DNA from 3 places in the Pseudocitrobacter faecalis genome. Region 2 is predicted to be linked to each of the others. Evidence: predicted binding sites of a transcription regulator. Region 2 holds the regulator's gene; each other region holds the start of a gene.

Region 1 (9,907 bases), 4.5 Mb from region 2:
ATCGGGCAAATAAAGCACCTGCATGCAGTAACCCGCCTGTTTAGCATGATGCATACCGATGCGCAGGTTGCGGAACAGCGATTCAGTGCAGATGTTGAACAGGTCTGGTTGGGTGTACCAGGGGCCAATCAGCAAGCGCTTTTGGGCAACCAGCGCTCGGGCGCGCTCGGTCATTTCGGGTCTGAGACGGACGAAGTCATCGAAAATTGAGCTTTGCCCATCCAGATGAAAAACGAAACGCGGGTTGTTTTCCAGCGCCTCGATTAATTCGCTGAAGGCCTTGAGAGCAAACAGTTGGGTATCGAGCGTCGAGAAATACCATTCACGATCCCAGTGGGTGTGCGATACCGCGTGGATGGTGCGAGTGTCGCTCATTCGCTTTCCCCCCTATGGAAACGCAGTCGGTATTCAGCGTGAATATCTTCTTCATACCACATTGGGAAATTGGTTCCCCAGATGTTGTTGTAAAGCTGGCCATAAAGGCTGGTAATGGTGAGTGGGTGATCGTTAAAACAGAGTACGCGGGGTTCGTACAGCGCCAGCAGTGGGGCATCGACGGGTTCCAGCGTCCAGTGGTGGCTGTTGGCTGACTCAACTGCGTGCAGGTTACGGTTGCCATTTTTAATGATGTTATGCCAGTTCAGCGGGTAGCCCAGCTTATGGCACTGGCTGTACTGTGTGTCGGCAAGGCCGAGTTGCAGCCAGATCTCTTCCGGCAGGCGGTTAGCCTGTTTGCCAACAATACTGGCGCGCAGGGTGACATCGTGGTGAGTTTTACTAAAGCGGTACTCGATGCGGATCTCCTCTGGCAGGCGGATGATCAGGTTGTCGCTTGCCATCGGGCGTGTTATCGCCTGTAAGTACCAGGCTTCATCATCTTCACGCCAGCGTGTCTGATGTAGCGTGAACTCCGCCTGTTGCGTGGTGATTGGTTGAGAATAGAGTTCCATGCCTGGTTTGGTGAAATCGGAGAGCGACCAGACGGAGGTCACCTCCATGTTTTGCATATAGCGCGCGCGGAACCGATCGTATTCCTGTGTACCCACCTGGCGGTAAATCAGCCGCCCAAAGGGAGCCTGAAGCTGTTCGGCGTCCTCAATTTGCAACGCCGCCAGGCTACCGTCCTGCGCCAGAGAGAGGGTGTAATCACCAAAGTGGAATGTGCGAGAAACCGTAACGTCACCTTTTACCTCAACGGGAACGGGCTGGCTTGCCTGCACCAGCGCATCGGGAAGATGGATAAATGCGCTTTCCAGATAGTTTCGCTGCTCCTGCCAGGAACGAGCAAAATGGCAATATCCCCGAATTTTGCGATGCGGTAATTTATCAACAAATTGCTGAATAAAGGCGTATTTCTCGGGCAACGGGTCGGTCACGTGGTCGGCTTTACGCGCGCTGTCAAACTCCTCGGGCAGATAGTGGCTGTAATCACCAAGATGCAGTTTGAGATCCATCCCCCAGGTGTGTTCCGGGATCATAAGCAGTGCATCCAGCGCCTGGGGGTTGGGCTGCGGCATTGATGCAAGCAGGTTTGTCAGCCGGCGGTAGCGGCTCACTTTCGCCGGGTCGGTGCCGATACCGTGGTTCCAGGTATCGCCCATCTCGGCTTCAATTACCGGCAGCGTATGACGGATAGTTTCCAGACGCGCGGCGAAGGTATCGAGTGTTGACGCGCTGACTTCCGCCTCCGGATAGCGCTCCCGGTAGCGATCGATAAGCTGCAATACATCGCTTGCCGAGGGCGGCGAGCAGTTATCTTCTGCATGGCAGAAGACCAACAGTTCATCCAGCGCTTCGCACCAGGTTTCATTGCCATAGCCGCCGAAGGAGTAGTTAACGATGAGGCTACGATCGCCATATTTCCACAGAAACAGTGGCGGCACATCGGGCGGGCAGGAGGCCGGGTTAACGCCAAGATGCAAATAACGCACGTCTGCATCAGCAAGCCAGGGGACCAGCGTTTGCGGATGGCCGGGAACATCCGTCATTTTCGCGGCGATAGTGCGACGCCCGAAGCGCGCATCCAGCGCCTGACTATAAGAGAGACCGTGCTGCAACAATTGTGGCGTCAGCAGCTCGCTGTGCGTGGTGAACGGCAGCGCATGCCAGACGATATCACCCTGGTTAATTGCCTCGGTGAGGCGCGCCTGAGACGTGCGATCGGCCTTCTGGAAATAGCGATGGATAAGCCAGGAGCCGCAGCTCCAGATAAAGTTTTTTTGCCCGTTGCGGTTCACCTGTTGCGCCAGGTTAATGACCGATGGAATAAAGTCATTCAGATATTTATCTTCAATCACCTCGGCAAAATCGGTGAAGCCGATATCCAGATGCGTTTTATAGATAACGTGTACACGTTTCATTTTTCACTCCCTGAAAATGGGGTTGGTAATCAACTGGGCCGTCTGGTCGCGATTGACTCGCAGAAAAGCAAATGAGCTTTGGCTGCAATCCACTTCCTGATTGATGTGGCCGTTACGGTTGTTAAGCAGGTGGATTTTCTTTTGCGTGTAAAGCAGAACCTGGTTGTCGGGATGGGTATCGAGATTGACCTGAAGCAGGGCACTGTCAGAGATATCACCGATATTGGCGTCGCCCATGACAAAGCGGTTTAATTGGGTTTCACTGTCGCTTTGCAGATAGCTTTGTCCACGTTCAAGTGCCTGCAGGATGTCCTCCCGCTCTGCGCTGTGCGCCCGTACGCGGATGCGCGGCAGAATCTGACCTTTTTCTTTATGGAAATCACTGCCTGCGGTGACGGGCATTTTGATGCCGTCGTAGAGCAACTGTAACCAGTACTGGAAGGTCATTTCATTGCCGGTGCCATCCCAGGGGCCATTCCACAGTTCCAGCCAGTCGTGGCCATGAAACGGCAGCATCCAGGGGCAGTAGTGACAGAAAGGGTGATTGATACCAATGCGTGCGCCGTTACGGCGAGCCTCGTCCATTTTGGCCGTGATATCTTGTTCGCTGAAATGGGGAAGAAAGCGCTCAACGGGCTGCGTCAGGCCAAGAAAATTAACGTGCCCGCGATCGGTGGTCAGCTCCATACCCGGAATCAGGGTCAGAGGTGCGTTCATTCCCGTGATCAGCCGGTTTTGCGACGTGGTATTGTGATCGGTCAGACACAGGAAATCGAAATTCAGCCTCATCGCGCGCTCAATTAACGCATCGACAGAAAGCTTGCCATCACTGTGTTCAGAGTGAACATGCGTATCGCCCGTCAGCCAGCGCATTGTTTTACGCTGGAGTGTGATGTCGATATCGATGCGGCATTCGCCACGAATTTTGTACAAACCGAGCAGAACGGACCAGGTTCCTGTATTAATGGGCGTGTGGAGATAGCCTGGCGTGGCGAATGATTCGCTGATAATCAGCTCTTTTCGCGCGCCGCCGCTCCAGCCAATGATGTCATCGCCGCGAGCGAGGCCCAGATCCACCACGTTACCTTCACTAAAGCGGTAGTTGATAATCAGCCGCTCAACCTCGCCATCGATTTCAAAGGTAACGGGCCTGAGCTGTTTCTCGTCATAAGGATGAACCACAACGGATTGATGCAGGGTAGTGGATCCCATTACGCCTCCCCCAGCAGTTCTTTGCAATCGCCGGCGATCATCACCACTTCGGCACCATAAATGACTTGCAGACCTTTCTCACTGACGTGAACAACGCCTTTCGCGCGCAGGTTTTTTTTCCAGACGTCATCGCTGGCGACGCGAGAGGGGTCAATGACCTCAACACGCAGCCGGGAAATACAGTTATCAAACTGCGAAATATTGTGCGGGCCGCCCAGGGCATCGATAATCTGCTGGGCGAAAAGAGGGGATTGCGGCGTGCTGGCATTCACTTTGTCTTTAAAATCTTGCTTGCTGAATAACCTCACATCTTCGTCTGCGGCGGAGTACTCTTCACGCCCTGGCGTCATTACGTTGAAACGCGTAATCAGATAGCGGAATAAAAAATAATAAACGGCGAAGAAGAGTGGGGTCAGCCACAGGTAGCCCCACATATCGAGTTTATCCGGCTGGAGCAGAACGGGAAGAATGTCCTTCAGGCAGCCGCCATACACGGAAATATTCGCCATTTCCGACAAAACAAAAATCAGGCCGGTCAGCGGTACGTGCACAAAGTAGAACAGCCATGGCGCGACGAACAAAAAGGTGTATTCAATGGGCTCGGTAATGCCAAACAGCATCATGGTCGCGACGACAGGGAGCAGTAAGCCGGCAACCACTTTTTTATGACTTGAGCGTGAGCAGTGGTACATCGCCAGCGCAGCACCGGGGAGCGCACCGAAGTGAATCACCACGCGGCCAGATTGAAAACCGCGTACCAGTAGCTCGTGTGAGGATTCGCAGCCCAGTTGCGCCATATAAATATTGGTGGTGCCGCTAACCAGATTGCCGCAAATCTCCATTGTTCCGCCGAGTTCGGTCAAACGGATAGGCGTGGTGATGAGATGGTGCAGCCCTACGGGCAGAAGCGATTTGTCAGCAATCGCCCAAATAAAGGTGCCAAACAGACCGGAATCGCCGATCATTTTACTGAACTGCGCCAGCATCCAGCCAATAGGCGGCCAGATGAAATAGAGCAGCACGCCCATCAGCGCCCCGACAACCAGCGTCACGATAGGAACCGTACGCGTACCGGCAAAAAATGAGAGCACCAGCGGCAGCTTCACGTTATACAAGCGATTGTGCAGCCAGGCGGTAGTCAGGCCAACCGCCATTCCGCCGAAAACGCTCATGCGATAGGTGAACATGCCCAGCTCGGTAGTATAGATTGAGGCCTTCTGCACGGCAGAGACGGGGGTCATGTGCTGCTGAGTGATAAACCAGTCAGCGGTGGTGGTTTGCGCACTGATGCCCTGGGAATCCAGCAGCGTGTTGAGGATGTAGTGCATTGCCATAAAGCAGACCGCGCCGGAAAATGCGGCCCAGGCTTTCTCTTTCTTCGCCAACCCGAACGCGACGCCAATGGAGAAAAAGAGCGGAAGATTGCGAAAAACCACATCGCCAGTGGCTTTCATGACGCTAAACGTGATGTATCCTGGCGAACCTTTGCTGATAAGCGAGGAGAGATGCAGCGCCGCAAGGGTTTCTGTATTGGTGAAGGCGCTGCCAAAGCCCATAAACATGGAGCCGATGGTGATAATTGATATGGGGACCAACATGGCCTGGCCAATCATTTGCATCTGCTGCTTCATAAATTATCCTTGTGAATATTTCGTCCGACGATAAATCGGATGAATTCCTCTGTTTTTATTCGCGACCTTCTGAATTTTTATATTTATTATGTAAATGTAATTAAGGGGATTTTTATTGATGGTGCTAATAATTATTAGCCATCATGCAGGCGCATGGTTGCTGCATTTAAAAAACAAGAGGGGAGTTTATCATCGTAAAAACTGGATTTTGTGACAGGGGCAGCGATAAATAAATATTGATAATATCTATATTTCTTGTGTATTTATTTATGCCTAAGAAAAGCCCCGCCGAAGCGGGGCTAATCAAGGGGCAACGTTAGCCAGTTTCAAGTTTAAGAATAGCGGTGTGGCATCCCTCCTTCGCTCTGCGTATTTATAACGCGATTAACCAAAGAGGGTTGTAAATCGTGATGTATCATTGACGATACAATTAAATGAAGTACAACCATCAACACTGCGAATTTCAGAATATCCATACCGCAAATCCTGCTTGAAGCGGCAAGCGTCAGCGGCTATCCTAGACCTGTGGAGAGTCATGGATCACCCCCGTAGTTTGCCTGTAGTTATACCGCAACGACGGGGGTTTTCTTTATCCAGCGCAAGGAGCCGCACGGAAAAAGTCCCCGCGCCGTTGCACCTGTCGATGAATGTTCACCAACAGATAAATTTTACTCGCGCTTGTTATTTATCGCTTTTATTTAGAATGTCTGAATTCGGATATTATTAGAAATAAGTGATATTTTAGAAAAGCCCCGCCGAGGCGGGGCTAATCAAGGGGCAACGTTAGCCAGTTTCAAGTTTAAGAATAGCGGTGTGGCATCCCTCCTTCGCTCTGCGTATTTATAACGCGATTAACCAAAGAGGGTTGTAAATCGTGATGTATCATTGACGATACAATTAAATGAAGTACAACCATCAATACTGCGAATTTCAGAATATCCATACCGCAAATCCTGCTTGAAGCGGCAAGCGTCAGCGGCTATCCTAGACCTGTGGAGAGTCATGGATCACCCCCGTAGTTTGCCTGTATTTATACCGCAACGACGGGGGTTTTCTTTATCCAGTGCAAGGAGCCGCACGGAAAAAGTCCCCGCGCCGTTGCACCTGTCGATGACTGACGCATCGACACGCAAATTTTACCCTTCATTTCGCCTAATCACTCATTCAGAGACAGTCTGAATCCGTACTCGCTCTTTATTCCATCGCTCAACCTGTTCTGGCATAACGCTGTGAATTATTCCTGTAGAAATGTGATGTATGTCAGATTCCTGGTGCGTTTGTCTGGACAATCATTCCTTTTATTCCAGCTTTCGCTTATTCTGGCTGAAGCGTTTCAGTTGTTGAAGTGTTCGACATTTGACCAATCAGTCACTGTTTGTGGCAGGTAAGGTTTCCCGGAATGAATTGCTGCATTACTCTGTCAGCCACATTGCTTTGGGATGACCTTGCAGGAGACCTATGACCGTACGCGTAGCGATTAATGGCTTCGGTCGCATTGGGCGTAACGTGGTTCGTGCTTTGTATGAATCCGGACGCCGTGCGGAAATCACCGTGGTGGCAATCAATGAACTGGCGGATGCTGCGGGCATCGCACATTTATTGAAATATGACACCAGCCATGGCCGTTTTGCCTGGGATGTGCGCCAGGAACGGGAACAGCTGTTTGTCGGCGGCGATAGCATTCGTCTACTGCATGAGCGCGAGATTAACGCGCTGCCCTGGCGTGAACTGTCGGTTGATGTGGTGCTCGATTGTACCGGTGTGTACGGTAGCCGAGCTGATGGCGAAGCCCATATCGTCGCAGGCGCGAAGAAAGTGCTCTTTTCACATCCCGGTAGCAACGATCTCGACGCAACGGTGGTGTATGGCGTAAACCATGATGCGTTACGCCCTGAACACTACATTGTCTCCAATGCCTCCTGTACCACGAATTGCATAATTCCCATTATAAAATTGTTGGATGATGCCTGGGGCATTGAGTCAGGAACGGTCACGACCATTCATTCAGCCATGCACGATCAACAGGTGATTGACGCTTATCACCCTGACTTGCGCCGCACGCGAGCAGCCAGTCAGTCGATCATTCCGGTGGATACGAAGCTTGCCGCAGGGATTACACGTATTTTCCCGCAGTTTAACGACCGTTTTGAAGCGATTGCGGTGCGCGTACCGACGATTAACGTCACGGCAATCGACCTTAGCGTTACGGTAAAAAATCCGGTAAACGCTAATGAAGTCAACCAGTTGCTGCAAAAAGCAGCACGGGATGCATTTCATGGTATAGTTGACTATACGGAATTACCGTTGGTCTCAACAGATTTTAACCACGATCCGCACAGCGCCATTGTCGATGGCACGCAGACGCGAGTGAGTGGAGCGCACCTGATCAAAACATTGGTCTGGTGCGATAACGAATGGGGCTTTGCTAACCGAATGCTCGACACTACGTTAGCGATGGCCGCACAAGGTTTCAGGTAGGACGCGAATGCGTCTGCAAAACTTTAGAATCAACGAGAGGATTCACCATGTCTGTAATTAAGATGACCGATCTGGATCTTGCTGGTAAACGTGTTTTTATCCGTGCGGATCTGAACGTACCAGTTAAAGAAGGGAAAGTAACCAGCGACGCGCGTATCCGTGCTTCTCTGCCAACCATCGAACTGGCCCTGAAACAAGGCGCGAAAGTGATGGTAACCTCCCACCTGGGTCGTCCGACCGAAGGCGAGTACAACGAAGAATTCTCTCTGCTGCCGGTTGTTAATTACCTGAAAGACAAACTGTCTAACCCGGTACGTCTGGTTAAAGATTACCTGGACGGCGTTGAAGTTGCTGCGGGTGAACTGGTTGTTCTGGAGAACGTTCGCTTTAACAAAGGCGAGAAAAAAGACGACGAAGCACTGTCCAAAAAATACGCTGCACTGTGTGACGTATTTGTAATGGATGCTTTCGGTACCGCTCACCGCGCGCAGGCTTCTACTCACGGTATCGGCAAATTTGCTGACGTTGCGTGTGCAGGCCCGCTGCTGGCTGCTGAACTCGATGCGCTGGGTAAAGCACTGAAAGAACCGGCTCGTCCGATGGTCGCTATCGTTGGTGGTTCTAAAGTGTCGACCAAACTGACCGTTCTGGACTCTCTGTCTAAAATCGCTGACCAGCTGATCGTTGGTGGTGGTATCGCGAACACCTTCGTTGCCGCTCAAGGCCACAGCGTCGGTAAATCCCTGTACGAAGCTGACCTGGTTGATGAAGCCAAACGTCTGCTGACCACCTGCGATATTCCGGTTCCGACTGACGTTCGCGTGGCAACTGAGTTCTCTGAAACGGCAGCAGCGACGCTGAAATCCGTATCTGACGTGAAAGAAGACGAGCAGATCCTGGATATCGGTGACGCATCTGCACAGCAGTTAGCTGAGATCCTGAAAAACGCGAAAACCATCCTGTGGAATGGCCCGGTTGGCGTGTTTGAATTCCCGAACTTCCGTAAAGGTACTGAAATCGTGGCTAACGCTATCGCAGACAGCGAAGCGTTCTCTATCGCAGGCGGCGGCGATACTCTGGCTGCAATCGACCTGTTCGGTATCTCTGACAAAATCTCCTACATCTCCACTGGCGGTGGCGCATTCCTCGAATTCGTGGAAGGCAAAGTACTGCCAGCAGTTGCAATGCTCGAAGAGCGCGCTAAGAAGTAATGTTTGAGCAGGCGGGGAAACCCGCCTGTTTTTCAGCGCGCTACATAGCTCGCGCTTCTTTTTCTAACGGCCGAAGATACAGATAGGACTCGTAAACATGTCTAAAATTTTTGATTTCGTAAAACCTGGTGTTATCACTGGTGATGACGTTCAGAAAGTGTTCCAGGTAGCAAAAGAAAACAACTTTGCACTGCCAGCAGTAAACTGCGTGGGCACCGACTCCATCAACGCCGTTCTGGAAACCGCTGCGAAAGTTAAAGCACCGGTTATCGTTCAGTTCTCCAACGGTGGCGCAGCATTCATCGCAGGTAAAGGCGTGAAAACTGACGTTCCTCAGGGTGCAGCAATCCTGGGCGCAATCTCTGGTGCGCATCACGTTCACCAGATGGCTGAGCACTACGGTGTTCCGGTTATCCTGCACACTGACCACTGCGCGAAAAAACTGCTGCCGTGGATCGATGGCCTGCTGGACGCGGGTGAAAAACACTTCGCTGCTACCGGCAAACCGCTGTTCTCTTCTCACATGATTGACCTGTCTGAAGAGTCTCTGCACGAAAATATCGAAATCTGCTCCAAATACCTGGCGCGCATGTCCAAAATGGGCATGACCCTGGAAATCGAACTGGGTTGCACCGGTGGCGAAGAAGATGGTGTGGACAACAGCCACATGGACGCTTCTGCACTGTACACCCAGCCGGAAGACGTTGATTACGCGTACACCGAGCTGAGCAAAATCAGCCCGCGTTTCACCATCGCCGCTTCCTTCGGTAACGTACACGGCGTTTACAAACCAGGTAACGTGGTTCTGACCCCGACCATCCTGCGTGATTCTCAGGAGTATGTGTCTAAGAAACACAACCTGCCGCACAACAGCCTGAACTTCGTCTTCCACGGTGGTTCCGGTTCTTCTGCTCAGGAAATCAAAGACTCCGTAAGCTATGGCGTAGTGAAAATGAACATCGATACCGACACCCAATGGGCGACCTGGGAAGGTATTCTGAACTACTACAAAACC
Region 2 (9,907 bases):
AGGAGTCGGTGAACAGCAGACGCGCGCCACGCTGGCGGCCTTCATACATGTGGGTAATCAGGAACGTCCCGATGGACATGGTGATCCCGCTAACCAGCCCAAGAACGAACATCGCAGCAGAGAACAGCGCCAGGCTGTGCGTGGTCATCAGACCGGCAACCGCCAGCACCATCAGCACAAAGCCGAAGCGAAGCTGCGTTTTCAGCGGCACAATTTCCATCAGCCACGCGTTCAGGAAGATTGAAATCAGGATCCCGGCGTTCAGGAAGGTGAAGGTGTTACTCATGCTGGAAACGGGCAGATTAAAGTAATCGGCGATATTTCCCATCACCATCCCGGTGACAATCACCAACGCACCGGTAAGGGCGTAGGAGAAGAAGCTGATCCATGTGAGCTTGATACGGTTGCTGTTAGTCATGACTGGCCTGTGTGAATAGAAACGTAAAACGCGTTGACACCCCGCCGGGTGCGCAGATTTTATTCATTTAAGTGATGCATTCCTAGTTTTATTGCACTGATGTTATTTATTGCATTAACTAACGTGACTTGTATCACATTAAAAATACGTCGATCTCCGCGCCGCGCTGGTTACATCTGTTTCAACTAAGTAAACTTAAGTAAAAGTCTGGCCTGGGGTGCAAACCCTCTTTAGAATCAAGCCACTTGCCTTTGTTACTGCACCCGTTAAGGAATTCTCATGCTCAAATCAACTCTGGCGGCCATGACGGCTGTTTTTGCACTCTCCGCGATCTCCCCGGCTGCCCTGGCTGCGACTGGCGATCCGCATGTGCTGCTGACGACCTCCGCAGGGAATATTGAGCTGGAGCTGAATAGCCAGAAAGCGCCGGTTTCCGTGGAAAACTTCGTGAACTACGTTAACAGCGGTTTCTATAACAACACGACCTTCCACCGTGTGATCCCCGGGTTTATGGTGCAGGGCGGCGGTTTTAACGAGCAGATGCAGCAGAAACAGCCGAACCCGCCCATCAAGAACGAAGCGGACAATGGCCTGCGTAACACCCGCGGCACCATCGCAATGGCGCGTACTGCAGATAAAGATAGCGCAACCAGCCAGTTCTTCATCAACGTGGCGGATAATGCCTTCCTTGATCACGGCCAGCGTGATTTTGGTTACGCGGTATTTGGTAAGGTTGTCAAAGGGATGGATGTCGCCGATAAGATTTCACAGGTGCAGACTCATAATGTCGGGCCGTACCAGAATGTGCCGTCTAAACCGGTTGTTATCCTCTCCGCGAAAGTCCTGCCGTAAATTCTTCTTCGCGCGGGCATATCGTCCGCGCGTTCTTGCCTTCCTGCATAACATTCATTTGCTGCTTATACTTGTGGCAAACGGGAACGATTCAGGGAGGCTGCATGAAAAAACTCACCGACAAGCAAAAAGCTCAGCTCTGGGAAAAAACACGCAACGAGAATTTTCAGGCCAGTCGCCGCCTGGAAGGTGTTGATATCCCGTTAGTCACCCTTAGCGCTGAAGACGCGCTGACACGTATTGAAGAACTGAGGGGGCACTATGAGCGATAAATTCGGTAACGACCGCGACCCCTATCTGTTCCCCGGTTTAAACGTGATGCGTAATAAACTGGGCATTCACGAAGCCACTCGTCTTGAACAGGCCGCGTGGGAACTCACCTCTCTGCGTGCCGCCACCCTCGAACTGGGCCCGCAGGTGCGCGGGCTTCCCTGGCTGTGCGCCATTCATTATCAGCTCTATCAGGATATATTTGACTGGGCGGGGAAGTATCGGGAAATCAATATCTATCACGGCGACACACCGTTCTGCCATTTCACGCGCATCGAGAAAGAGGGCAATGCGCTGATGCAGGAACTGGAAGATGAGGATTGGTTAGCGGGGCTGGAAAAGGAGGCGTTTATTGAACGCCTGACCTGGTATTACTGCGAAATCAACGTGCTGCATCCGTTTCGCATTGGCAGTGGTCTGGCACAGCGTATTTTCTTCGAACAATTGGCGATTCACGCAGGCTACGTGCTGGACTGGCGGGATATTGAACCGCTGCGCTGGAATGATGCGAATCAGCAGGGGGCGATGGGCGATTTGAAGCCGCTGCTGGCGTTGTTTACGAAAGTGGTGAGAGAGGGGAGTGTTTCCCCCTCACTCTAACCCTCTCCCACAGGGAGAGGGAACCGATCGAGCCCTCACCTTTTCATCGTCCAGACGCCTTACAAACGGTAGAATGCTCCGGTTTGCTGTAACCGGAGCCGCCATGATCCTGCTAATTGATAACTACGATTCCTTTACCTGGAACCTTTACCAGTATTTTTGCGAGCTGGGTGCTGAAGTGTTGGTGAAGCGCAACGATGACATCACCCTCGCGCAAATCGATGTACTCAACCCGGCGAAAATCGTGATCTCTCCCGGCCCCTGCACGCCGGATGAGGCGGGAATTTCACTGGCGGTCATTCGCCATTACGCCGGGAAAACGCCGCTGCTGGGCGTGTGCCTGGGGCATCAGGCGATTGCGCAGGCGTTTGGCGCGCGCATTGTGCGGGCGCAAAAGGTCATGCACGGCAAAACCTCGCCCATCACGCATAACGGGCAGGGCGTTTTTCAGGGGCTGAATAACCCTTTGACCGTCACCCGCTACCATTCCCTGCTGATCGAGCCGGCTACGCTACCGGAAAACTTCGAGGTGACCGCGCGCAGTGAAAGCGGCGAGATCATGGGCATTCGCCATCGCCAGTGGGATATCGAGGGCGTGCAGTTCCACCCGGAAAGTATTCTCAGCGAACAAGGGCATGCGCTGCTGGCAAACTTCCTTAATCGCTAATTTAGTCATTGCTATCAAGTGATTTTTTATGCATATTTTGTGATTATAATTTCATAATCATTGCTGCATAATCACAGAAGGGCATGACATGACAACCAAACAACCTGCAATTACCCGCGCGACATTCGATCAGGTGATCCTGCCAATTTATGCACCGGCGGAGTTTATCCCGGTAAAAGGCAAAGGTAGCCGCGTGTGGGATCAGCAGGGGAAAGAGTACGTCGATTTCGCGGGCGGGATTGCCGTAACGGCGCTGGGGCATTGCCATCCGGCGCTGGTTGAGGCGCTGAAATCGCAGGGCGAAACCCTGTGGCACACCAGTAACGTGTTCACCAACGAACCGGCGCTACGTCTGGGTCAGAAGCTGGTGGACGCTACCTTTGCCGAGCGCGTGGTGTTCATGAACTCCGGTACAGAAGCCAACGAAACCGCGTTTAAACTGGCGCGTTACTACGCCTCCACGCGTCATAGCCCGTACAAAAGCAAGATTATTGCTTTCCACAACGCTTTCCATGGTCGCTCGCTGTTTACGGTTTCCGTCGGCGGTCAGCCAAAATATTCCGATGGCTTTGGCCCGAAACCGGCGGATATCGTCCATGTTCCGTTTAACGATTTGCACGCGGTTGAAGCGGTGATTGACGACCATACTTGCGCGATTGTGGTGGAACCTGTTCAGGGTGAAGGTGGCGTGCTGGCCGCTACGCCGGAATTTTTACAGGGGCTGCGGGATCTGTGCGATAAGCATCAGGCGCTGTTAGTGTTTGATGAAGTGCAGAGCGGTATGGGGCGTACTGGTTCGCTGTTCGCGTACATGCACTATGGCGTGACGCCGGATATCCTCACCAGCGCGAAAGCATTGGGCGGCGGTTTCCCGATTAGCGCCATGCTCACCACCGAAGAGATTGCCAGCGCATTCCATGTTGGCTCCCACGGCTCGACCTACGGTGGTAACCCACTGGCGTGCGCCGTGGCAGGGGCGGCATTCGATATTATCAATACGCCTGACGTACTCGATGGCGTTCATACCAAACGCGAACGTTTCGTGAAGCATTTGCAGGATATCGACGCGAAGTATGATGTCTTCAGCGATATTCGCGGAATGGGCCTGCTGATTGGCGCGGAGTTGAAAGAACCGTATAAAGGCCGCGCGCGTGAATTCCTTTATGCGGCCGCTGATGCCGGTGTCATGGTGCTGAACGCCGGGCCGGACGTGATGCGTTTCGCGCCGTCGCTGGTGGTGGAAGAGAAAGATATCGACGAGGGTATGACGCGCTTTGCACAGGCGGTGGCGAAAGTCGTCAGTTGATATGCCGGTTTAGCCAGATACCGTGCCGTGGCCGCTGACGCCATGCCACCGACGAAATGGTGTGCATGGTGTTGAGGTGGCCCAGAACACGCTGGAGATGCTGTTCCATGGTGCTGAGTGGCCCGTGGGACAGCGTATCCGGTGACTCCATGATGTTCACATCCCCGCTACTGCCCGATTCATCATACTCCAGCCGCTGCTGACAGCGTTGCAGGGCGACTTCACACGATTCCAGATAACGCTGCATCAGCTCCGGTGAGAGCGTATCGTGCTCACGCGCCAGCGTGGTCATGGCGTTGATATGTTCAACGATGAACTGGCTGTGCGTCACCCAAAGTTTCATATCTTCCAGATAGTGCGTATTAAAGCCCGGCTCCTGCATTGCCTGATTGAGTGAGTTAAACAGGGCGTTATGCGCCTGATTGACGCGCATACGTTGATACGCCAGTTTTTCGGCAGGAGGGTCGTCACTCAAAATTAACTGTATTGCTTCCTGATCCGCTTCCAGCGCGGAGTGTGCATTTTTGCGCAGCAGGCCACTTTGCCACTGCGGCCACAGCCACAGCATGCCGCCAAAAGCAATCAGGCAGCCGATAATGGTGTCGGCGAAACGCGCTACGATAAACTGCTCGCCGTTGAGCGTCAGCAATTGCAGGGTGTACACCGCCGTAATGGTGAAACCGACCGTCGCCCAGCCGTAGCTTTTGCGAATAATCAGATAGCTTATCAGGGTGATCACCAGCATTGCGGTCAGCGCAAACCCTTCCGGGAAATGGTAGTGCAACGTTACGGCGGCAATCACCAGCCCCGCCAGCGTGCCTGCCGCTCGGTGGAAGATACGCACGCGTGTCGCGCCGTAGCCGTTTTGTGTCACCAGCAGCACGGTCATTAAGATCCAATAGGGTTTTGGCAGATGCAGCGCCGCCCCCATCAGGCTGGCGATGCTCAACATGACGCTTAAGCGCGCAGCATTACGCAGCGCGGGCGATTTCAGCGACAGATAGCTTTTCAGCGCCGGGAACAGGGGCAGGCGACGTTCTTTGTCGGCCATCAGGTTTCGCGGATAAAGGGGGCGCTGCGCGCGCAACACTTTGGCGATGCGGCTGAAGTGCCAGGCGCAGAACTGCCCGACCGGGTTATCCGGATGCTGACGGGCAATTTTCTCCAGCGCGCCAATTTGTTTATCCATGTTGAAGCGCGTCGGGAAGCGGTGATAGAGAATATCATCGGCCATGACCCGCAGGCGTGCGGCGACGGTCTGCGCGTTCCAGCGAATCACCGCTTCGGCGTGGCTACGCTCAACCAGCTTTTGCACCTCTTCCGGCTGATGCAGGCTCACTGAAATGTGCTCCTGCAAATCCAGCCCCATCTGGAAGGCGCGCAGCAGACGCTTGTAATCATTGTGTTGATTGGCTGCCAGCATATGCATTTGCTGGTAACACTGGGAAATCAGATCGACCACTTTCTGCTGACGGTTAAGCAACGGCGGCAGGGCGGTATTGGGATCGGTATGTTGCGTCAGCAAGCTATATTTAGCTTCGCAGTACTCGGCCAGTTGGCGATAGAGCAGGCTCAACGACTCGCGCAGCGGTTGTTCACGCCACAACCAGAACCAAAACCAGTTAAACAGCCCGTACCACAACGTGCCGAGCGCGTAGATAAGTAGCGGCTCCCAGATGGGCATATTGCCCGCCAGGCTCAGGGTAAAAATGGCGGCTATCAGCGAGGCCGGAAGTAATCGCCCGTGCAGGGCGCTGATTTCGGCGGTAACGCCCAGCACCATCGCCAGCCCGGTGAGGATAAACGGTAGCGGGATATCATCGGCCAGCAGCAGTTGCACAATCAGGCTGCAACCAGCGAACAGCGACCCACCGATAATCAGGCGTTTGAAGAAGCGTTTATGAGGAGTATCCAGCCCGGCGATGTTGCAGCAGGCAGGCACCAAAGAAAACAGTAAACCGTGTTGAAGTTGGCCGAGGATCAGGCCGACGGCGACCGGCAAACATAACACCAGCGTTTGCCGCAGTGCATAGTTGACTTCCGGGTGGTAAATCAGCCTGCGCCACATAAGAGACAAAAACGGCGTATTGTGCGAACAATACGCCGTCAGACGAGATTAACGCGTGCCGTAAACGACGATCGTTTTACCGTGTGCAGAGATCAGGTTCTGATCTTCCAGCATCTTCAGGATGCGGCCCACTGTTTCGCGGGAGCAGCCGACGATCTGACCGATTTCCTGACGGGTAATTTTGATCTGCATACCGTCCGGGTGGGTCATGGCATCCGGCTGTTTCGCCAGATTCAGCAGCGTCTGCGCGATACGACCGGTTACGTCGAGGAACGCCAGGTTACCGACTTTCTCAGAGGTCACCTGCAGACGGCGCGCCATCTGAGAGGAGAGACGCATCAGGATATCCGGGTTAACCTGGATAAGCTGACGGAATTTTTTGTAGGAGATTTCAGCCACTTCACAGGCGGTTTTCGCCCGAACCCAGGCGCTACGTTCCTGACCTTCTTCAAACAGGCCCAGTTCGCCGATGAAATCGCCCTGGTTGAGGTAGGAAAGGATCATCTCTTTGCCTTCCTCATCCTTGATGAGTACTGCCACGGAGCCTTTAACGATGTAATACAGCGTTTCCGCTTTTTCACCCTGGTGAATCAGCGTGCTCTTCGATGGGTACTTATGAATGTGGCAATGAGACAAGAACCATTCGAGTGTCGGGTCTGTTTGCGGTTTGCCAAGCACCATGCGCGGTTATCCTCTGTTATAAGCTATCGCCAGCGGCATAAATCAGGCCGCCACTGGTTGAAATAATATCCTTCCCTCTACCTGGGAAGTTGGCCGTCAAAGATTGTCGCGACCAGTAAGTGATGTCCTCTGCATACATGCAGTACGTTTATGTATCTCTGTAGCATCCCGACTGTTTTAGCATAGCTTTCGCCGTGTGTCTCCTGGTGTCTCGCTTCAGCATGACCCAGGTCTACTTCCGTTGCGAGATTTGTTATGTGCGCGTAATCTGACAATAAATTTGCAACTCTGGAGTGACAATTATGCAAGCGCGTGTGAAATGGGTGGAAGGGTTAACCTTCCTGGGTGAGTCGGCTTCCGGGCACCAGATTTTGATGGATGGCAACTCAGGTGATAAAGCGCCAAGCCCCATGGAAGTCGTGCTGATGGCGGCGGGTGGCTGTAGCGCCATCGACGTGGTGTCTATTTTGCAAAAGGGCCGCTATGACGTGACCGATTGTGAAGTTAAATTGACGTCTGAACGCCGTGAAGAAGCGCCGCGTCTGTTCACGCATATTAATCTGCACTTCATAGTGACCGGCAAAGAGCTGAAAGATGCGGCGGTGTCCCGTGCCGTAGATTTGTCGGCTGAGAAATATTGTTCAGTGGCGCTGATGCTGGGCAAAGCGGTGAACATTACCCATTCTTATGAGGTGGTGGAGGGGTAAGTTGACGGCCCCCCTCACTCCGGCCCTCTCCCAGAGGGAGAGGGAGAAAACCGCACAATCGGTACCCTCTCCCTCTGGGAGAGGGTTAGGGTGAGGGGCCCAGCCCGCACCGTTCACCCAATCTTCTTCCCTTCCATCAATCTCTGCACCAGCGGCGTCATGATCAATTCCATCGCCAGCCCCATCTTGCCGCCGGGAACGACCAGCGTATTCATATGCGAGATGAATGATCCCTGCAGCATCGCCAGCAGCCAGGGGAAATCGATATTGTCGAGATTGCGGAAGTGGATCACCACAAAGCTCTCATCCAGTGACGGAATGCCTTTGGCGGCGAACGGGTCAGAGGTGTCGACCGTCGGGACGCGCTGGAAGTTGAGATGTGTGCGTGAGAACTGCGGCGTGATGAAGTTGATGTAATCTTCCATTGAGCGCACGACGGAATCCATCACCGCCTCGCGGGAGTGACCGCGCTCGCTGGTGTCGCGGATCATCTTCTGGATCCACTCCAGGTTAACGATTGGCACTACGCCGACCAGTAAATCCACATGTTTCGCCACATCGTGATGCGGCGTCACCACGCCACCGTGCAGCCCTTCAAAAAACAGCACGTCGGTTGGCTCTGGCAGAGGTTGCCACGGGGTGAAGGTTCCCGGCACCTGATTCCACGGCACCGCTTCATCGTAGGTATGCAGATATTTTCGCGACTGTCCGGTGCCGCTGTGCCCGTACTCGCGGAACGTCTGTTCCAGCAGGCTGAAGTCGTTGGCATCCGGGCCGAAGTAGCTGATATGGCGCCCCATATCGCGCGCCTTACGGATGGCTAAGTCCATTTCCGGACGCGTGTAGCGGTGAAAACTGTCGCCTTCCACCTCTGCGGCGTGAAGCTTAAGCTGGGCGAAAATTTTGCGGAACGCGAGGCTGGTGGTGGTGGTTCCCGCCCCGCTGGAACCCGTGACGGCGATAACCGGATGTTTGGCAGACATAGCGAACAACTCCCGAGTCGGTAAGATTAACCGCGAAACTGGCTGCGGGGCATGATGTTGACGGTTTCATGAAGTTCCGACCACACCAGAACCGCTTCGCCGCGTTGTAGTTGCTGTTTTACGTCGGCGACCTTTTGCGCAAGTGAACGTTCATATTCACCATAATCGGTGCCTTCACGCAACACAAAGCTTTCAATCAGGTTATCGAGCGTTTCAGGGTCGATATCTTGCCAGGGAATGATCATCTTTCACCTCCAAGCCACGGCATCAGCCAGTCGGGAATACGTCTCTCCAGCCACATTTGCGGTCGCCGGAAGGTACCGCCGATAAAGCCAACGTGGCCGCCATGTTCCGTTAACTGGTATTCGACGCAGGCAGGAAGTGTGTCAGCGTCAGGGATAACGTGGTGATCCATAAACGGATCATCCTTCGCGTGAATAATCAGCGTCGGAATCGCTATCTGATTGAGCAACGGCATGGCGCTACATTGACGATAATAGTCGATAGCGTCGGCGAAACCGTGAATTTTGGCGGTGATCAGGTCATCAAATTCACGAATTTTGCGCACGCGCTTAAGCTGGCGTAAATCGACCGGCAGCGTGCCGGGATACGCCGCCAGTTTGCGCGACGCGTTGCCTTTTAGCAGGTTGAGCAAATAGCGCTGATACACCCGCGAAAAGCCTTTTTCCATATGGTAACTACAGGCTTCCAGCACGAACGGCGCGGAGACGATCACCGCTGCATCCAGCGGTACCGTGTGGCCTTCTTTCGCCAGCAGACAGGCGAGCATATTGCCGCCGAGCGAATACCCGACCGCCGCCGTGGGCGCCTCACCCAGTTCCTGCTTCAGCCAGTTTAAAAACCAGGTGCCATCTTCTGTTTCACCGGAGTGATAAATACGGTTAAGGCGATTCGGTTCGCCACTGCAGCCGCGAAAATGCATCACCACGCCGAGCCAGCCGCGTTCTTTCGCCGCCTGAATCAGGCCGTGCGCATAGGGGCTGTGCAGGCTGCCTTCCAGACCGTGGAACACCACCAGACGCGGCTTGTGCTTCGCCTGCATCGGGTCTTCGCTCCAGGCAATATCCAGAAAGTCGCCGTCAGGTAAATCGAGGCGCTGCCAGTGCGGCGTAAAGTGTAGCCGACGGCGGATAAGCCTCGGCAGCATAGTTTGCAGATGTGGGTTGCTGATGCCAGGCATCGGACGAAAGGATGAGGAGTCGTCCTGCGGGACATCAAACTCTGCGGGAGTAATTTGGGCCATAACGTTGCGATGTTCTCTTTTAATCTGCTGACTACTATACCGTCACTTTTTGATTGTGTTTAAAAAAATGGGCGGTGGTAGCCTCTTTTAC
Region 3 (9,907 bases), 3.2 Mb from region 2:
TTGCGCGCGCAGCCAGGCCATAAATTCGCTGGTTTCCTGCTCGACAATGGTTTCAGCCTGCACCGCAGCGGCTTTGCGCTGGGCAAGGTTGTGCTGAATGATGTTTTGCAAATCATCCACGCTGTAAAGATAGGCGTTAGCCAGTTTGCCCACTTCGGGCTCGACGTCACGCGGTACGGCGATATCCACCAACAGCATCGGCTGGTTTCGGCGGGCTTTTAACGCACGTTCGACCATCCCTTTTCCGATAATCGGCAGCGGGCTGGCGGTAGAACTGATGATGATATCCGCGTCTTTTAAGCGCTCGTCGACATCGCTTAACGCAATCACTTCCGCGCCCACTTCCTGCGCCAGCACCTGCGCGCGTTCGCGGGTACGGTTGGCAATCAGCATCTTCTTGACGTGATGTTCACGCAAATGACGCGCCACCAGTTCAATGGTTTCGCCTGCGCCGACCAGCAGCACGGTGACGGTAGAGAGTGATTCAAAAATTTGTCGCGCCAGCGTACAGGCCGCAAAAGCTACAGACACTGCACTTGCACCGATATCGGTTTCGGTGCGCACGCGTTTGGCGACCGAGAACGATTTCTGGAACATGCGCTCAAGTTCGCTGGCATGCAAATGCCCCTGCGCGGAATCCGCGAAGGCTTTCTTAACCTGTCCAAGAATTTGCGGCTCGCCCAGCACCAGCGAATCGAGGCCGCTCGCCACGCGCATCAGGTGGCTGACGGCATCGTTATCCTGATGCCAGTACAGGCTTTCACGCAGCTCGGTTTCGTTCAACTGATGGTAGTCGCATAACCAGCGCACGATGGCGTCGTGAAGGTTGTCCTGCTCTTCCACACTCAGGTATAGCTCGGTGCGATTACAGGTCGACAACACCACGCCCCCCTGCACCATTGGCTGAGCCAGCAGGCTCTGCAGCGCCTGGTCAAGCGTATCCGGCGAAAACGAAACACGTTCTCGCAGCGCTACCGGTGCTGTTTTGTGGTTGATGCCAAGCGCTAAAAGGGTCATGTTGCGGGAGTAGTACCAGCGTTGATAAGGTTAGTCTGAGCGCATCATACAGGATGCGCGAGATCAATAAAAGAGACGCTCCCCTTTTGGAGTAGTGTCATCGCTCACCTTCTGTTCAATCGGATAGCCAAGAGAATTTAATGATTTAAGACAACTTGAGCGTAGACGCTGCTCCGCCGCGACGCTAGCATTAAGGGTTATAACTGCTACCTATCGCAAGGATTGTCATTATCATGACCCTGTCTGACTTTCGCCTGATTCGTCTGCTGCCGCTGGCAAGCCTCGTTCTTACCGCTTGTGTGACCACACCACCGCAAGGGCCGGGGAAAAGCCCGGACTCGCCACAGTGGCGTGAACATCAGCAGGAAATTCGCAAGCTGAACCAGTATCAAACCCGCGGTGCATTCGCGTATCTCTCTGATGAACAAAAAGTTTATGCGCGCTTCTTCTGGCAGCAGACCGGTCAGGATCGTTACCGACTGCTGCTAACCAACCCGCTGGGCAGCACCGAGCTGTCGCTTACCGCGCAGCCTGGCTCAGCGCAGTTGGTCGACAATCAGGGCAAAACCTACACCGCCGAGGATGGCGAAGAGATGATTGGTAAGCTCACCGGCATGCCGATTCCGCTCAACAGCCTGCGTCAGTGGATTTTAGGCCTGCCGGGCGACGCGACCGATTACACACTCGACGACCAGTATCGCCTGCGCGAAGTGAATTACACGCAAAACGGCAAAACCTGGAAAGTGGTGTACGGCGGTTACAACGACCAGAAACCGGCGCTGCCTTCAAATATGGAACTCACTGAAGGTTCCCAGCGCATCAAGCTGAAAATGGATAACTGGATCGTGAAATGATGACCCGTTGGCCCTCTCCCGCAAAGCTGAACCTGTTTTTATATATCACCGGGCAACGCGCCGACGGTTATCACGAGTTGCAGACGCTGTTTCAGTTTCTCGACTACGGCGATACCTTAACCATCGAGCCGCGTCAGGACGGGCAACTGCGCCTGCTAACGCCGCTTAAGGACGTGCCGGACGAGGATAATCTCATCATCCGCGCCGCGCGCCTGCTGATGAAAATGGCGGCGCAGACGCAGCGCTTGCCTGAAGGCAGCGGCGCTGACATCAGTATCGAAAAACGGCTGCCAATGGGCGGCGGTCTCGGTGGCGGCTCGTCTAATGCCGCCACGGTACTGGTCGCCCTGAATCATCTCTGGCAGTGTGGTTTTTCAGAAGATGAGCTGGCCGCGATTGGCTTAACGCTGGGCGCCGATGTGCCCGTATTTGTTCGTGGCCACGCCGCCTTTGCCGAAGGCGTTGGCGAGCAACTCACGCCCATCGATGTAGCTGAAAAATGGTATCTGGTTGTTCATCCTGGCGTCAGTATTCCTACGCCAGTGATTTTTAAGGATCCAGATTTGCCCCGGAATACGCCCAAAAGGTCAATAGACACGTTATTAAAATGTGAATTTCGCAATGATTGCGAGGTTATCGCAAGAAAACGTTTTCGCGAGGTTGATGAGGTGCTTTCCTGGCTGTTAGAATACGCGCCGTCGCGCCTGACTGGCACAGGGGCCTGTGTTTTTGCTGAATTCGACACAGAACTCGCTGCTCGTCAGGTGCTGGAGCAAGCCCCGGAATGGTTTAATGGCTTTGTGGCTAAGGGTGTCAACCTTTCTCCACTCCATCAATCCATGCTTTAGCCGGGCAAGCTGAGTTTCGGTGACAACGTCACCCTGTTCCAGACGTTGCATCGCGCTCTTTAATACACCGCCTGGGAAGAATATAGCCTGGCCCGCACAGTTTTTGGCTGATTCTTTCCACCAATGGACGCATGCCTGAGGTTCTTCTCGTGCCTGATATGAAGCTTTTTGCTGGTAACGCCACCCCGGAACTAGCACAACGTATTGCCAACCGCCTGTACACTTCTCTTGGCGACGCCGCTGTCGGTCGTTTTAGCGATGGTGAAGTCAGCGTACAAATTAACGAAAATGTACGCGGTGGTGATATTTTCATCATCCAGTCCACTTGTGCTCCCACCAACGACAACCTGATGGAATTGGTTGTTATGGTTGATGCTCTGCGTCGTGCTTCCGCAGGCCGTATCACAGCCGTTATCCCTTACTTTGGCTATGCCCGTCAGGACCGCCGCGTGCGTTCCGCGCGTGTACCCATTACGGCAAAAGTTGTCGCTGACTTCCTGTCCAGCGTCGGCGTTGACCGCGTACTGACCGTTGACCTGCATGCTGAACAGATTCAGGGCTTCTTCGACGTACCGGTAGATAACGTATTCGGTAGCCCAATCCTGCTCGAAGATATGCTGCAACTGAATCTGGACAACCCGATTGTGGTTTCCCCGGATATCGGCGGCGTTGTTCGTGCTCGCGCCATCGCAAAACTGCTCAACGATACCGACATGGCTATCATCGACAAACGTCGCCCGCGTGCGAACGTTTCTCAGGTGATGCACATCATCGGTGACGTTGCTGGCCGTGACTGCGTTCTGGTAGACGACATGATCGACACCGGCGGCACACTGTGCAAAGCAGCTGAAGCCCTGAAAGAACGTGGTGCAAAACGCGTATTTGCTTACGCAACCCACCCGATCTTCTCTGGCAATGCGGTAAACAACCTGCGCAACTCAGTTATCGACGAAGTGGTCGTCTGCGATACCATCCCGCTGTCGGATGAAATCAAAGCGCTGCCTAACGTTCGTACACTGACCCTGTCCGGGATGTTGGCCGAAGCGATTCGTCGTATCAGCAACGAAGAATCCATTTCTGCCATGTTCGAACACTAATCGAACCTGGTTAAAAAACCCGCTGCGGCGGGTTTTTTTGTCTATAGTAACTATTTGTATGACCTATGCCTCCTTCACCTGCCATTCACATGACAGATGATGCGCTCACGGATGAAACATTATTGTGAATAAAATCTTCTCCTCACAGGTGATGCCTTTCCGCGCTCTCATCGATGCGTGCTGGAAAGAGAAGTACACCGTATCCCGCTTTACACGCGATGTTATCGCCGGGATCACTGTCGGTATTATTGCTATCCCGCTGGCGATGGCGCTGGCAATCGGTAGCGGCGTGGCGCCACAGTACGGCCTGTATACCTCTGCCGTTGCAGGGATTGTTATTGCCCTAACCGGGGGCTCCCGCTTTAGCGTATCCGGGCCAACAGCCGCCTTTGTCGTTATCCTTTATCCCGTATCACAACAGTTTGGCCTCGCCGGGCTGCTGGTCGCCACGCTGATGTCCGGGGTATTTTTGATTCTTTTTGGCCTTGCGCGTTTTGGCCGCTTAATCGAATACATTCCTCTTTCTGTCACGCTGGGCTTTACCTCCGGTATTGGTATCACCATCGGGACAATGCAGATTAAAGACTTCCTGGGTCTGCAACTGACGCACGTGCCGGAACACTATCTGCAAAAGGTCGGCGCGCTGTTCATGGCGCTGCCTACCACCAATTTTGGCGATGCGGCGATTGGTATCGTCACGCTCGGCACGCTTATTTTCTGGCCACGCCTTGGCATTCGCCTGCCAGGCCACCTGCCCGCGCTGATTGCCGGCTGCCTGGTCATGTTTATCGTCAACATGTTGGGCGGTCACGTCGCGACTATCGGCTCTCAGTTCCACTACGTACTGGCGGATGGTTCGCAGGGTAATGGCATCCCGCAACTGCTGCCGCAACTGGTGCTGCCATGGGATATGCCGGGTTCAGACTTCACGCTAAGCTGGGCATCGCTACGCGCCCTGCTGCCTGCCGCCTTCTCAATGGCGATGCTGGGGGCGATAGAGTCTCTGCTCTGCGCCGTGGTGCTCGACGGTATGACCGGCACCAAGCACAAAGCCAACAGTGAACTGATTGGTCAGGGGCTGGGAAATATTGCCGCGCCGTTCTTTGGTGGCATCACCGCCACCGCCGCCATCGCCCGTTCTGCCGCCAACGTGCGTGCCGGGGCAACTTCACCCGTTTCTGCGGTGATCCACGCGATACTGGTTATTCTGGCGCTGCTGATCCTCGCACCGCTGCTCTCCTGGCTGCCGCTTTCAGCGATGGCCGCCCTGCTGCTGATGGTGGCATGGAACATGAGTGAAGCGCATAAAGTGGTTAACCTGCTTCGCCGCGCGCCGAAAGATGACATCATCGTGATGCTTATCTGTATGTCGCTGACGGTGCTGTTCGACATGGTTATCGCCATCAGCGTCGGGATCGTGCTGGCATCGCTGCTGTTTATGCGCCGTATCGCGCAGATGACCCGCCTGTCGCCGGTGAATGTAGACGTACCCGATGATGTACTGGTACTTCGCGTGATCGGCCCTCTGTTCTTCGCCGCTGCCGAAAATTTGTTTACCGATCTGGAATCACGTATTGCAGGTAAACGCATTGTAGTGCTGAAGTGGGACGCCGTGCCGGTACTGGATGCAGGCGGCCTGGATGCCTTTCAGCGCTTCGTTGGGAAATTACCGGAGGGATGTGAACTGCGGGTGTCGAATATGGAATTCCAGCCGCTGCGCACGATGGCGCGTGCCGGAATCAAACCGATTCCTGGTCGTCTGACCTTCTTCCCGAACAAAGAAGCGGCGCTGGCCGATATCAAATAGCAAAATGGCTCCTTCTGGAGCCATTTTTTTTATCAGATATCAGTGACTGGTGCGTTTGTCGCGGCGACAACGTTTGTCATAGTGGCGTACCCACCAGTATCTGTCGCAAACCTGTTCGTGTCCGCCGACACGCGCCCCGGCAAGCCAGAGGATTGCGCCGATAAAGATGCTTAACACAGCACCGTGCGCGAAAAACTGTGGCAAATTGAACTGTGGCAACTGGTTTAAGATAGAGTAGCCGACACCGCCGACCATCACGACCAGGCCCAGACCCATGAGCACATTACCGAGTAACGAAGCGTTTTTACGTTTCATATGTCACCTCCGAGCTTTTGGGCTTAAGGGAAATATCCCTTCTCCTTGTGTGTAAAGTATAGACACCACTTTTGGCAATTTGTGCGATGGTGATCGCAATTACGAACATTAACGCAACAAAACTTTACATTTAAGTTACTGAATTACATCAAGTCCGAATGGTCACCCGAATGAACTATTCAGTTTTTGCCGCTTTGGGCGCTTATTTTTGTCAAGTGCGCGATCACCACGTAAACTACGCGCCAGAAATACGACCAGTGCAGGAATAATAACGTGACGATTAAACTGATTGTCGGCCTGGCTAACCCCGGCGCAGAGTATGCTGCGACGCGCCATAACGCGGGTGCCTGGTATGTCGATTTGCTGGCGGAGCGCGCACGTGCCCCGCTGAAAGAAGAAAGTAAGTTTTTTGGCTACACCTCGCGCATTAATCTGGCGGGTGAAGACGTGCGTCTGCTGGTGCCAACCACATTCATGAACCTGAGTGGCAAAGCCGTCGCCGCGCTGGCAACGTTCTATCGTATTAATCCGGATGAAATTCTGGTGGCGCACGATGAACTCGACCTACCCCCGGGTGTGGCGAAGTTTAAGCTCGGCGGTGGTCATGGCGGCCATAATGGATTGAAAGACATCATCAGCAAACTGGGTAATAACCCCAATTTTCATCGCTTACGCATTGGAATTGGCCATCCGGGCGATAAAAACAAAGTTGTCGGTTTTGTTCTCGGCAAACCGCAGGCATCTGAACAGAAGCTGATCGACGAAGCGGTAGACGAAGCAGCCCGCTGTACGGAAATCTGGCTGAAGGATGGCTTAACCAAAGCCACCAACCGTTTGCACGCCTTTAAGGCGCAATAACCGTTGAACTGCGGCATTTTTGCCGCATGCCGTGTATAATAGGCAGAGTTATTTACTTTTCTGATACCTGTTATCTCTAACAGGTTGATTATCAAAAGATTAAGGTGATTTAAACATGGGATTTAAATGCGGTATCGTCGGTTTGCCTAACGTGGGCAAATCCACCCTGTTCAATGCGCTCACAAAAGCAGGTATTGAAGCGGCGAACTTCCCGTTCTGTACCATTGAGCCGAACACCGGTGTTGTACCCATGCCCGACCCGCGTCTGGACCAGCTGGCTGAGATCGTTAAACCCCAGCGCATCCTGCCAACCACCATGGAATTCGTCGACATCGCAGGCCTGGTAAAAGGCGCGTCCAAAGGTGAAGGTCTGGGCAACCAGTTCCTGACCAACATCCGCGAAACGGAAGCGATTGGCCACGTGGTTCGCTGCTTCGAAAACGACAATATCATCCATGTCTCCGGCAAAGTGGATCCGGCAGAAGATATCGACGTTATCAACACCGAACTGGCGCTCTCTGACCTTGATACCTGCGAACGCGCGATTCACCGTGTGCAGAAGAAAGCCAAAGGCGGCGACAAAGATGCAAAAGCGGAACTGGCGGCTCTGGAAAAATGCCTGCCGCAGTTGGAAAACGCCGGCATGCTGCGCGCGCTGGATTTAAGCGACGAAGATAAAGCCGCTATCCGCTACCTGAGCTTCCTGACCCTGAAGCCGACCATGTACATCGCTAACGTCAACGAAGACGGCTTCGAGAACAACCCATACCTGGATAAAGTGCGCGAAATCGCTGCTGCCGAAGGTTCTGTGGTCGTTCCGGTGTGTGCTGCTGTCGAATCTGATATCGCCGAGCTTGACGACGAAGAGCGCGACGAATTCATGCAGGAACTGGGCCTTGAAGAGCCGGGCCTGAACCGCGTGATCCGCGCAGGTTACGCCCTGTTGAACCTGCAAACCTACTTCACTGCGGGCGTGAAAGAAGTGCGCGCATGGACAATTCCTGTCGGCGCGACGGCACCGCAGGCAGCCGGTAAAATCCACACCGACTTTGAAAAAGGCTTCATCCGCGCCCAGACCATCGCGTTTGAAGACTTCATCACCTATAAAGGTGAACAGGGTGCAAAAGAAGCCGGCAAAATGCGTGCAGAAGGGAAAGATTACATCGTGAAAGATGGCGATGTGATGAACTTCTTGTTCAACGTCTAAGACAGTTAGTTCTCATCAATGTCATAAAAAATCCACGCGAATGCGTGGATTTTTTTAATGTCATGCCTGCTTTATGAGCCACTGCGCCGCCGTGGTCGTGTTGATAGCGTGCAGATAATTGAAAGTTGTTTTTTTATCCCACGCGATGCCGTCAGGTCTGGCGAAAGCTAGCCGGTATTTTGCGCCCACATCATCAGGATTATCGCGCACCTCATCCTGAAGCTGTTTTCTGACGCGTAATTCTCTTTTTACTTCTGTTTTCCAGTGCTCCTGCATTAAATCAGCCAACTGATTATAGGTGAGCGTATCCCCGGCGATATAGACAATCTCATTACGAAAAGCGGGTTGATGAAAGAATATCGTTGCCGTCAGCCGACCGATATCTTCAGGGGTAGTCAGCGTGATTGCATACTGCCAGTCACCCAGGCCATAAACCGTTTTTCTTTGGGTATCAACGACACCAAAACTGGGCTCAAAGAGGTAGCTGGTAAAAATACCGGTAGAAACAATGACCCACTCAGTTGCGTTCTGCCCCCGCAGCAGATGGCGAACGTTAAGCTGCTCATCCCATACCTGTTGTCCGCTACCTTTGCCGATGACATCATAATCTACGCCGAACTGCCACGGGAAATAGCGTTCTACGCCTGCGTCCAATACCGCCTGCGTCACCTTCATCTGCGTGCCCGGCCCTCCGACAAAACCACTGCAGTTGATAACCGCATCAAAAGAAGCAAAGATCTTACTCAGCTCTGAACAATCATTTTTCTCCAGATCCCCTATGACGACCGTCACGCCCAGTTTCATTAGCTCATCAAGCCTATCCTTACGCGAGCCTGAAATGGCGTTAGCCGCCTCTTTTCTGAGTAACACACTGATTTTCACCTGCCCATGTTGAGCTTTGTCACTCATCGCCCGGATAACCTGGATGCCGAGTTCCCCCGCGCCGAGGATAAGCACTGTATTTACAGATTTATTTTCACGCTTCATGCTTGTCTCCTGTCGTAGTACAGGCTCATCCTGACATCTGACAGGGTCTGGCTCAATTAGGCACATGAATGATACCGGAGGCGGGATGACGTCTGAACAGGAAGCATTGCTGAAGTTTTCAAAAGAATTTTGCGACGAATTAAGCCACGACGATGAAGGTTTGAAGCGTGAGATCCTTGCCCATGTTGGTAATCGCTGGTCGCTGGGAGTGTTACACATTCTGGGTACTGGCGGCGCGCTTCGTTATGGCGAGATACGACGCAATCTTACGGGTGTGACTCAAAGAATGCTGACCCGAACCCTACGGCATCTTGAGCGGGATGGGCTTATCTCTCGCTGTGATTATCAGGAAAAATTGCCAAGAGTGGTTTACGCGATTACGGTTATGGGAAAAGAGATGCTTCTGCAGATGTTGCCATTGTGGTCGTGGATCATCACATCCACTGATAATTTCAGGGTTGCCAGGGAAAAGTATGACGGCAATTAAGAAACGTACGATGACAATCTGACGACTCCTACAGCCTGAAAAAATCCACGCACTCGCGTGGATTTTCACAATCTACCCTCACTCCCCCAGCGCCCGTCTTATCTCCACCAGCGCATTCGGATCCTCAATCGTGGTTAAATCACCCGGGTCTCTTCCCTCACAAATCGCCTGCATCGCACGCCTGAGCATTTTGCCGGATCGCGTTTTCGGCAATTGTGAAACAAAGTAAATTCGCGCCGGTCGTCCGAAATGACCAATCTGGTCATCCACCCGATGCTGGATTGCCTGCTCTTCCTCCTGCGCCACATCGCGTAGCAGCAGACTATCACCCTGTTTAGGAATAACAAACGCCACGGCAACCTGCCCTTTTACCGCATCCTTTACGCCCACTACCGCCACTTCCGCGACGTTACCGTAGCCGGAGATGCTC

The links. The regulator CRP, encoded in region 2, controls carbon source genes, mostly activating them, when cyclic AMP is high. The targets are predictions, from matches to a motif close to ATGTGANNNNNNTCACAT.
Region 1: a site for CRP is predicted at 6,452-6,469, ahead of epd (erythrose-4-phosphate dehydrogenase). Genes of this name have one in related genera too.
Region 3: a site for CRP is predicted at 6,020-6,037, ahead of pth (aminoacyl-tRNA hydrolase). Genes of this name have one in related genera too.

What each region holds. Positions count from the first base shown of each region.
Region 1 covers NZ_CBDDNJ010000002.1:368,509-378,415, forward strand. The annotation lists gene ACOXYR_RS02430 (glycoside hydrolase family 38 N-terminal domain-containing protein) at 1-375, opposite strand, end outside; gene ACOXYR_RS02435 (DUF5054 domain-containing protein) at 372-2,360, opposite strand; gene ACOXYR_RS02440 (CehA/McbA family metallohydrolase) at 2,364-3,572, opposite strand; gene ACOXYR_RS02445 (PTS transporter subunit EIIC) at 3,572-5,203, opposite strand; gene epd (erythrose-4-phosphate dehydrogenase) at 6,662-7,681, shown strand; gene pgk (phosphoglycerate kinase) at 7,729-8,892, shown strand; gene fbaA (class II fructose-bisphosphate aldolase) at 8,990-9,907, shown strand, end outside.
Region 2 covers NZ_CBDDNJ010000002.1:4,848,699-4,858,605, forward strand. The annotation lists gene tsgA (MFS transporter TsgA) at 1-418, opposite strand, end outside; gene ppiA (peptidylprolyl isomerase A) at 698-1,270, shown strand; gene ACOXYR_RS23285 (YhfG family protein) at 1,375-1,542, shown strand; gene ACOXYR_RS23290 (putative adenosine monophosphate-protein transferase Fic) at 1,532-2,140, shown strand; gene pabA (aminodeoxychorismate synthase component 2) at 2,244-2,807, shown strand; gene argD (bifunctional acetylornithine/succinyldiaminopimelate transaminase) at 2,896-4,113, shown strand; gene ACOXYR_RS23305 (YccS/YhfK family putative transporter) at 4,106-6,181, opposite strand; gene crp (cAMP-activated global transcriptional regulator CRP) at 6,230-6,862, opposite strand; gene ACOXYR_RS23315 (OsmC family protein) at 7,165-7,569, shown strand; gene ACOXYR_RS23320 (phosphoribulokinase) at 7,683-8,552, opposite strand; gene ACOXYR_RS23325 (YheU family protein) at 8,579-8,797, opposite strand; gene ACOXYR_RS23330 (hydrolase) at 8,794-9,816, opposite strand.
Region 3 covers NZ_CBDDNJ010000002.1:1,688,094-1,698,000, reverse strand. The annotation lists gene hemA (glutamyl-tRNA reductase) at 1-1,017, opposite strand, end outside; gene lolB (lipoprotein insertase outer membrane protein LolB) at 1,251-1,871, shown strand; gene ispE (4-(cytidine 5'-diphospho)-2-C-methyl-D-erythritol kinase) at 1,868-2,719, shown strand; gene prs (ribose-phosphate diphosphokinase) at 2,869-3,816, shown strand; gene dauA (C4-dicarboxylic acid transporter DauA) at 3,941-5,623, shown strand; gene ychH (stress-induced protein YchH) at 5,663-5,938, opposite strand; gene pth (aminoacyl-tRNA hydrolase) at 6,212-6,796, shown strand; gene ychF (redox-regulated ATPase YchF) at 6,912-8,003, shown strand; gene ACOXYR_RS08820 (aromatic alcohol reductase) at 8,064-8,990, opposite strand; gene ACOXYR_RS08815 (winged helix-turn-helix transcriptional regulator) at 9,076-9,477, shown strand; gene prpE (propionate--CoA ligase) at 9,556-9,907, opposite strand, start outside.